Regions from separate parts of the Aminobacter sp. Piv2-1 genome, predicted to be linked through region 1. Evidence: predicted binding sites of a transcription regulator. Region 1 holds the regulator's gene; the other holds the start of a gene.

Region 1 (4,744 bases):
GCCGACGCGCTTGAACGGCTGCTCGAAGGCGCGGCCACGGCGGGCACGGAACGCGTCGGCCTCGACGAAGCTTTCGGACGTGTCCTTGGCGCGCCGCTCCACGCCCTGCGCACCCAGCCGCCCTTCGATGCCTCGGCGATGGACGGCTATGCGGTGATCGCGCAGGACATCGCCGACCTGCCCGCCCGGCTTGCGCTGATCGGCGAGGCGGCTGCCGGGCGGCAGTTCGCCGGAAAGATCGCGCGCGGCCAGGCCGTGCGCATCTTCACCGGCGCGCCTGTGCCGGCCGGAGCGGACACGGTGGTCATCCAGGAAAACGTGCGCGATCTCGGCAACGGCGAGGTCGAGGTGTTCGAGCCGACCGCGCCCGGCCGCAACATCCGTACCAAGGGCCTCGACTTCAACGAAGGCGATCTCATCCTCGATGCCGGGCGCCTGATCGACCCGGCAGCGCTGTCGCTCGCGGCCGCCGCCAACCATCCGACGCTCGACGTGCAACGCGCGCCGCTGGTCGCGATCATCGCCACCGGCGACGAATTGCTGCCGCCGGGAAGCACGCCCGGCCCCGACCAGATCATCTCTTCCAATGCCTACGGCGTGGCGGCCATTGCCCGCTCGGTCGGCGCCCGCGTCCTCGATCTCGGCATAGCGCCCGACAAGACCGAATCGATCTCCGCACTCGTCCGGGAGGCGCTCGACGCCGCAGCCGACGTGATCGTCACCCTCGGCGGCGCCTCGGTCGGCGACCACGACCTGGTGCACGGCGTGCTGACCGACCTCGGCATGAAGCTCGACTTCTGGAAGATCGCCATGCGCCCGGGCAAGCCGCTGATGTTCGGACGGCTCGGCGAGACTCGCTGCGTCGGCCTTCCCGGCAATCCGGTGGCGAGCCTCATCTGCTCGCACCTCTTCCTGAAGCCGCTCCTGGCAAAGCTTGCCGGACGGGTCTACGCACCCGACATCCGCGAGGCCGTGCTCGGTGCGCCCATGAAGGCAAACGACCTGCGCCAGGACTATGTGCGCGGCATGGTGAGCGAGACCGACGCCGGCCTGGTCGCCATGCCCTTCGGGGTCCAGGACTCGTCGATGCTGCGAACCCTGGCCGAAGCCAATTGCGTCATCATCCGCGAGCCCTTCGCACCAGCTGCCGAATCTGGCACTGGCTGCCGGGTGCTCATGCTGCGCTGACCGCCCTCGGCACCTTCACCAAAATTTAATCGGTTGCGGAACACAACTGGAACATATAGTGTTTGTTCCGGGTTTGTTTTTCTTTCGATTCCCTTGGGGGCAGCGATGCTGACGCGCAAACAACACGAGCTTCTGCTGTTCATCCATGAGCGGCTGAAGGAGGCGGGCATCCCCCCGTCCTTCGACGAGATGAAGGAGGCGCTGGACCTCGCTTCCAAGTCGGGCATCCATCGCCTGATCACCGCGCTCGAGGAGCGCGGCTTCATCCGGCGTCTGCCCAACAGGGCACGCGCGCTGGAAGTCATCCGTCTGCCAGACTCGATCGCTCCGGGCCTCAACGCCGCCAGGAAGTTCTCGCCGAGTGTCATCGAAGGCAGCCTTGGGCGCAAGCCCGAGCCGTCGCGCGCGCTCTCGGCCGGCAATGACGACGACGCAGGTGCGGCGGTCGCCATCCCGGTGATGGGACGCATCGCCGCCGGCGTGCCGATCGACGCCATCCAGCACAGGACGCATTCGATCTCGGTGCCGCCGGACATGATTTCGGGCGGCGAGCACTATGCGCTCGAGGTCAAGGGCGATTCGATGATCGAGGCCGGCATCTTCGACGGCGACACTGTCATCATCCGCAATGCCAATAGCGCCAATCCGGGCGAGATCGTCGTCGCCCTGGTGGACGACGAGGAGGCGACGCTCAAGCGCTTCCGCCGCAAGGGCGCATCGATCGCGCTCGAGGCCGCCAATCCCGCCTATGAAACCCGCATCTTCGGCCCCGACCGGGTCAAGGTACAGGGCAAGCTGGTCGGGCTGATCCGGCGCTACTAGGGCAATTCAGGAAAAGCGCGAAGCGATTTTCCGCCCGGGATTGCGTGAAAGCGAGGAGATAGAGCGCTTTCGCGATGCGAGGGAAGGCGGAAACGCCCTCAACTCGCCCAGCGCTGGTTAGGAGCGATCGCCTCTCAGGGGGCAGAGCATCCGGTCAGGGTGCAGCGCGTCCGGGCTAGCTCGGCGGGCATTCCGAAGAATGCGCATTCTGCGCCTGGCTGCCTTTCTCGACCGCATTCATGCGATGCCGGGCGCTTCTGTCTGGCTGCAAAACGCTCTATGGCGCAGCCTTCTCCACTGGCGGCTTTGCACGGTCCCGGCGGAAGGGCGGCAGGCCCCGCGCCTCGCGGGAGAACGCCCGCTGCGCATGCCATGGCCGGTACGGCTCGGCTATCGCCCTCTGGATTTCGATTTGACGGACCGCCGCCTCCCCTTTTTCAGGCAAGAACGCGGCCACGCTGCCGAAACGCGCCAGGTCGCGCTTGGTGACCACGGTCGTCGCCGAATTCGCGCACGGGTCCCGCGCCGTCGCGTCGTCGATCACGATCAGGCTCGCCACGACGCATGCAGGTTTCGCCGTTGCCGCGTTGCCGGCATAGGCGATCACGGCGCCTGACGGGTGCTCGATGGTGCAAAGGCCGCCGTCGCAGATAAAGGCCCGCCGGCGGTCCGGTTTTTCTTCTCCTTGCAGGGACATGGCCGACTCTGGCGGCAGCGCGGCATCTGGCCGCGCGGCGGAGGCCTTCGCGGTCGGGGCCGCCTTGCCGCCCGCGCCAACCGGGCCGACCAGGTCCTCCGCCACAACCGCCCTCTTCCAGCTGTCGGTGATGAAGTCGCTCGGACGTGCGCGGTTGACCGCCAGCCTGCCGTCCGCTGTCGGCACGCCGACCAGCCGGCCGTCTTCGGAGATCAATATGTCTGGCGTCCTTGCCTCGCCGAGCAGCAGCAATCCACTCGCGGCGAACGGCAGGGCGGCTAACCTCAGCCGGGTGGTCGCCATGGAGGCGACGCAGAGCGCAACCGTCACGAGGATCACCGACCGGGCGGAAATCAGGCGGACGGCGTCGACCGGCGACCGCTCGGAGAACCATTGCGCCAGGGCGATCATCGCGCCCAGACCCCGCCCCATCGTGTCGAGGAACAGCCCATCCAGGCCAAGCGGCATCAGCACGCCGGCGGCAACCGCAAAAGGCATCACCAGCACCGAGACGATGGGCATCACCGCCAGGTTGGCGAAGAGGCTGAGCGGCGAGATGCGCTGGAAATGCCACGCCCCGAACACACTCGTCGCCAGCCCGGCGATCAGCGAGGTTGCCAGAAGCCCGACTGCCAGGGCCCAGAGCCTGCGCCACGTCTTTGCCGCGAGCGAACGCTGGATCGCCGGTTGCGCCTGGTCGGTCGGCCTGTCCGACCACCAGCCATAAGCGCCGACCAGTGCCGCGGTTGCCGCGAACGACATCTGGAAGCTCGGACCGACCACCTCGTGGGGAGATGCGAGAATGACGATGATGGCCGAGATCGCGAGGTTGCGCATGGTCAGGGCGGCGCGGTCGAACAGCACGGCCGTCAACATGACGGCGAGCATGATGAAGCTGCGCTGCGCCGCAACTTCGGCACCGGAAATGGAAAGATAGCCGCCGGTGGAGACCAGGGCAGCGAGGGCGGCGTATTTCTTCACCGGATGCCGGGATGCGAAGGCCGGAAAGGCCGCAAAACCGAACCGCAGGCCCAGCATGACGGTTCCGGCGACCATGGCCATGTGCAGGCCCGAAATGGAGATGATGTGATAGAGGCCCGTCCGCCGCAGCGCTTCGTTGACCTCCTCCGGAATGCCGCCACGCACGCCGACCATGAGTGCCGCGGCGATTTCGCCCTCCACGCCGCCGATCCGGTCGCGGATGCGCAGGGCAATGCGGTCGCGAAGGTTTCCGAGCCAGGCCTCGATCCCAAGGGCGAGCGCAACAGGTTGCGCGTCCGCGACCAGTTCCGGCCCCTTCATGAAGAAGCCGCTGGCGCCGATCCCGTCGAAGTAGCTTTCGAAGGAGAAGTCGTAGCTGCCGGGCCGAATCGGACCGGAGGGCGGCATCAGCCGCGCATAGCCGCTGACCAGGGATCCCGCCGCGAGACCTGCCGGCGCCCGGCGCGCCGTCAGGCGCACGCGATCCGGCGCATAGCGCAGCGTTGGCCGCGCGGTGGCAATGACGTCGATGGTCAGGCGGACGCGCCCCTTGTCGAGCCGGTCGATCTCCACCACGCGGCCCTGCAACTGCGTCGATATCTCGGCGCCGAGCATTTTCGTGCCCAGGCGGGCGGTTTCGAGCTTTGCCGCCGCCATGCCGAGCAGGCAGAAGGCCAGAGCGGCCAGCCCGTAGTGAAGCCATCTCCTGGTGCGCGCGGCCAACGCCAGCACTGCCATGACCAGGGCTGCCGACGCGATCGGCAGCAAGGCCGGCTCCTCGGCGAGGCTGAAATAGGCCAGCACCCCAACCGCCAGGAACACCGGGACGAGCAGGAACGCCACGCCGCGGTCGAGTTCGGTCTCGATTGCCGCTGCCAGTGTCCGGACCGTGAAGCGTCCATGGACGACGGCCATGGGAGTCTGCATCCACGACCGCCGATTGCCCGGCCGCGGCGCGTGATTTGTACCTGCGGACAATGGCTGAGGGTCGCGCCGACGCGCCCAGGTAAGCGGGGGCAACGCCTCGCCGCCGGCGAGCAGGACGCGCTCGGCCGT
Region 2 (4,744 bases), on a different contig from region 1:
GATAGGCAAGCATGTCGGGCGTGCCGTCCGAAAAGACCAGCCGGCATCCCGGATGATAGGTGAGGCCGTCCACCTTGGACTGCTGCCAAGCGCGGACGACACCTGCCACCGTGTTGCAGTCGGCAAGACCGATGGCCGAATACCCCTGAAGCTTTGCCGTGGCGACCAGTTCCTCCGGCGTCGACGCCCCGCGCAGGAACGAGAAATTCGACTGGATGCCGAATTCGGCATAGGCGGTTGCAGCGACTGCGTTCATGCGAAGACCCCGTGCAGGAACCAGCGCGGCACTGCCTGTGCGCTGTAGAGGCCCTGCCTGTAGAGCCAGTAGCGGCGGCCCTCGGCGTCCTCGATGCGGTAATAGTCGCGCGTCGGCGCGTCCGCCCCTTCCCGCCACCATTCGGGCGCGATGCGCTCCGGCCCTTCGGCGCGGGCCACGCGATGCAGTGCCCGGCGCCAGCGGAAGTTGAGCGGCGGACCGTCGGGCACCTCGGTCGCGGGAACGTCGATGGGCTCGGGCTGCCGGAACAGCCGGATCGGACGGTCGGCCTCCCGGGAGCGCCTGCCGGCAGGCTGCACCTCCCTGGCCGGGCGCCCGGCTGCATCCTTGCGAGCCTCTTCCCGGGCGTAAGGGATGGCGGGCGCGGCGCGTTCCGGCAGGTGGCTCTCGACAGCAACGGCTTCGAGAACCGCGGCATCGCCGAGGCGCGCGCCGACCCGGTCGGCAAAGATCGCCAGTTCCTCACCACCATCGTCGACCTCGCCGGCGAGGTCGGCCTGGCGGGCGTCGAACCGGGCCGTCGACAGAGCCGAAAGGCGCACGAGATCGAAGCCGTAGCCGGCATCAATGGTTTCGCCCAGTACAGCAAGCCGTTCGTGGAACAGCCTCTGCACCAGGGCCGGCTCGCGGATGGGGCGCGAGGCGCCGACCGTTATGCGACTGACCATACCGTCGACCCTGAACAGCAGAAGCTCGAGCGCCCGAGCGCCCTCCTCCCTGCGTTCGAGATCGACCTTGAGGGTGACGGCAAGCAGGCCGACCAGCCGCTCGATATCGTCGATGAGCGACAGGGGATCGGCGAGGTGCCGTTCGACCGAAAGCGGTGCCACCGGCAGTCGCGGCGAGATCGCCTCTTCGAGCCGGCCGAGCGCCTGGTCGAGGCGCTCGATGAGCTCCGCCCCGAAACGGCGGACGAGCGGCGCGCGCGGCCCGTCCATGATGGAACCCACTGTCCTCAGCCCGACGCTCTCGAGGCTCGTCTTCGTCCTGGCATCGATCCTGAGCGCCGAAAGCGGCAGGCAGGCGAGGAAATTGCGCTCGCTGCCCGGCGCCAGGATATGGCCGGTGGCGAACCTGGCTGCGGCCCATGCCGCCCCCGGCGTCGAGGCGAGACCGGCCCGCACGCTGAAGCCCTGGTGGAAGAAGCGCGTCATCAGGTCGTTGAGCAGCGCCTTTTCGCCGCCGAAGAGATGGGCGCAGCCGGAGATGTCGAGGAACAGTGCGTCCGTGCCATCGAGAGCGACGAGCGGCGTGTAGCGGTCGCACCAGTCGGCGAGCCCTTCGAGCAACCTGCGATCGGCCTCGGGATCGGCTTCGACCACGTCGATGTCGGGATGCATGGCGCGCGCCTCGGCTATGCCCATGCCCGGCTTCAGCCGGAGCGCCTCAGCCCGCGCGTCGAGGCCGGCGATGCGCTGGGTGTTGCTCTCGCGATGGCTGGTCACCAGCGGCTTCACCAGTTGCGGGCTTGAACGCCAGGATCGTCCCAGCCGCCGCCTGAGTACGCGTTCGGCCGCGAGATGGGGTAGCCACAGCGACACGATTCTCTGGGGTATCTCTTCTTTCTGCGAGGGTTCGTGCATCAGGGTTCCATTCCAGAATGAAGCTGCCGGGCAGAGCCGTGCGGCTCTTGCCGATCTCGACGGCGAATGCGGGTGCTGCGATCGAACCGGCCAGCGGCCCGAGAAGCGTTTGCCGCAGGGTGGCCGACGCAGGTGCTGCGACCAGCCTGACGGGCGCGGCCGTGGGCTCCGGCTCGGCCGACTGGCGCAGCAGGAAGACGGGACGGCCGCTGTCTTGCGCCCGCCGGTGCAGGCGGCGCGTCGCAGTGAGGTCGACGCCGCGCGGATTGCCCCGCATCTCGACCACGATTGTCGCGATCTCCTCGATGCGGGCCGCCTCCTCGGCGATCCAGAGCACGTCGGCCGGCTTCGGCGCCTCGGCAAGCAGCAGGCTTTCGGCAGGAATGCCGAAGAACCTTGAAAGGCCCGGCGCATAGGGCAGCCCCGCCTCGCGGAAAATCTCGGACGTGCCGACCCACAGGACCAGATCCTGCGGCCGCGACCGCTCCTTCAGCATGCGGCTGACGAAACAGAGCGCGAGCCCTGCGGCGGCGCCGGCATTGCGGGTCTCGGCCGCGTGGATCTCGGTCAACGCCGCCTTCGGCAACCCTCCACCCAAGATTTCGTCGAGGCGCTCGACGCCGGTCGGCAGGAAGAAGTCGCGCGCCGAGGCAAGACCGTTGCGGCGAACCAGGAGACAGGCAGCCGGCTGGCCGGCGGAAGACTGGCCGTCGGAAGGTGGGGCCAGCCTTTCGGCCAGCGTCCCCTCGATCTTCGCTATCTTCTGGCGCAGGGCAAAAACGACGTCCCGCGCCACGGCGCTGGTCGCCATGCCGGTCTGCCTTCCTCAGTGTGTTCCTGTTATGTTCTTATAGATTCCAGAGCCATCGGGGAGAGTCAAGCCGATTCGATGAGAATCTATTCCTCTCAGGGCAAGCACCTCCGGCCCTAAATCATCCCCGCCACGGCAAAGGCCTCGTAAGGCGTGCGGTGAAAGGCTATATGCCCTCAAAAGGAAAAAGAATGGCCCGCATCTACAAGACCCGCGCCTGGCACGACCAGCTGTCGCCCTCGATCGAGGAGATGGAGCTCCTGGCGCTCGAAGCCTATGCCCACCTGCCGGAAGAATTCCGCGCCCTCACCGGCGACGTCGTCATCCAGATCGCCGAGTTCCCGACCGACGAGATCATGGACGACCTGTCGCTGGAGACGCCCTTCGACCTGCTCGGCCTGTTCGAGGGGCGCGGCATCGCCGAGCGCTGGAACCCGCAGACCGGCGAAGGCCCCAACCGCGTCACCCTCTACCGCCGGGCGATCCTCGACTACTGGGCGGAGAACGAGGAGACGCTGGGCGACATCGTCACCCATGTGCTGATCCACGAGATCGGCCACCATTTCGGCCTTTCCGACGACGACATGGAAAAGCTGGAAGCGTCGGTCGACTGAACGCGGCGCCTCCCCCGCATTCACCCGCTCAGAAATCGCCGAGCTTGATGGCGGGATCGTATTCGACGCCGTCGACGTCCTTGACCACGGCCTGGCCGCAGCGCATGGCCTTGGTCTCGGCATCGAAGGAATAGGTGGGCGAGCCGAACAGGTGCCAGCCCTTGTCCAGCGCCGCCGTCACCTTGTGGCAGAAGGTGGCGTCGTCGGGGCCGGTCAGGAAGCGGTAGAGTTTCATGCTTGTCTCCGCGTCGAGCTGTCAGTTCTTCAGCTTCTCGATCATCGCCGCCCGGGCGAGCAGCCTTTCGGACTGGGCGAGATGCAGCCGCTCGACCATCTTGCCTTCGAGCGAGATTACACTGCGCCCGGCATTTTCCGGAAGCGCGAAGGCATCGACCACGGCGCGCGCCTCGGCAAGCGCCTCGGGCGAGGGCGAGAACGCCTCGTTGGCGGGGCCGATCTGGGCGGGATGGATCACCGTCTTGCCCGAAAAGCCCATCGCGGCCGCCTCCCGGCATTCGCTCGAAAAGGCATCGAGGTCGCGGAAATCGTTGGAGACGCTGTCGAGCATGTCGACGCCGCCGGCCCGCGCCGCGAGCACCATCTGCATCAGCCAGGCCTGCAGGTAGCGGCGGTCGGGCGTGAGCATCACGCCGGTGTCCTTGGCGAGGTCGTTGAGCCCGGCGACCAGGCAGGCCAGCCGCGCGGCGGGATCGCGGCCGAGCTCGGCGATGGCGGCGATGTTGACCAGCGCGCGCGGCGTCTCGATCATCGCCCAGAGCCGGACGCCGTCGGGCGCGTCGTTGTCGTCGAGCACGTCGCCCGCCTCGATGATGTCGCGCGGCGTCGCGATCTTGGGCAGGAGCACGCCGTCGATAGCCCATCCGCTCGCCGCGGTGAGATCCTCCACGCCCCAGGGGCTCGCCAGCGAATTGATGCGGACGAGGAATTCGCGGTTGCCCGCCGGCCTTTCGGCGAAGAAGCCCGCCAGCCTGTCGCGCGCCACAGCCTTGTGCTCGGGCAGCACGGCGTCCTCCAGGTCGAAGATGACGGCGTCGCAGGCAAGCTGCGGCAACTTGGCGATCGCCTTCTCGTTGGTGGCGGGCACGAACAGCGCCGAACGGCGGGGGCGGGACGGAGAATGTGACATCTGGTCTTCTTGCCCGGCAATGCTGGCCCTTGCAAGTGCTTGCCGGGCGGTGGCGTAACTGCTTTTCTCCTCCATCCGAACAGACGGAATCATTTCATGGCACGCTACGACGTGGTCATCATCGGCGGCGCGATCGTCGGCAGCTCGATCGCCTACTACCTCCGCGACGAGGGCTTTACCGGCTCGATCGCGCTGGTCGAACGCGATCCGCAATTCGCCACGGCCGCGACCACGCTGTCCTGCGCCTCGATCCGCCAGCAGTTCTCGATCCCCGAGAACATCCGCCTGTCGCAGTTCACGCTCGGCCTGTTC

The links. Region 1 encodes LexA, which represses DNA repair genes until DNA is damaged. Its sites were predicted from a motif close to TGTTCNNNNTGTGTTCNG; they were not measured.
Region 2: a site for LexA is predicted at 2,693-2,710, ahead of AmiPiv_RS22145 (ImuA family protein). Genes of this name have one in related genera too.

The regions. Positions count from the first base shown of each region.
Region 1 is NZ_JARKMU010000016.1:47,439-52,182, reverse strand. It holds gene AmiPiv_RS23410 (molybdopterin molybdotransferase MoeA) at 1-1,188, shown strand, start outside; gene lexA (transcriptional repressor LexA) at 1,294-2,010, shown strand; gene AmiPiv_RS23400 (ComEC/Rec2 family competence protein) at 2,288-4,615, opposite strand.
Region 2 is NZ_JARKMU010000014.1:73,535-78,278, reverse strand. It holds gene AmiPiv_RS22155 (error-prone DNA polymerase) at 1-256, opposite strand, end outside; gene AmiPiv_RS22150 (DNA polymerase Y family protein) at 253-1,722, opposite strand; gene AmiPiv_RS22145 (ImuA family protein) at 1,664-2,671, opposite strand; gene AmiPiv_RS22140 (metallopeptidase family protein) at 2,863-3,285, shown strand; gene AmiPiv_RS22135 (DUF1737 domain-containing protein) at 3,314-3,520, opposite strand; gene AmiPiv_RS22130 (HpcH/HpaI aldolase/citrate lyase family protein) at 3,542-4,432, opposite strand; gene AmiPiv_RS22125 (NAD(P)/FAD-dependent oxidoreductase) at 4,529-4,744, shown strand, end outside.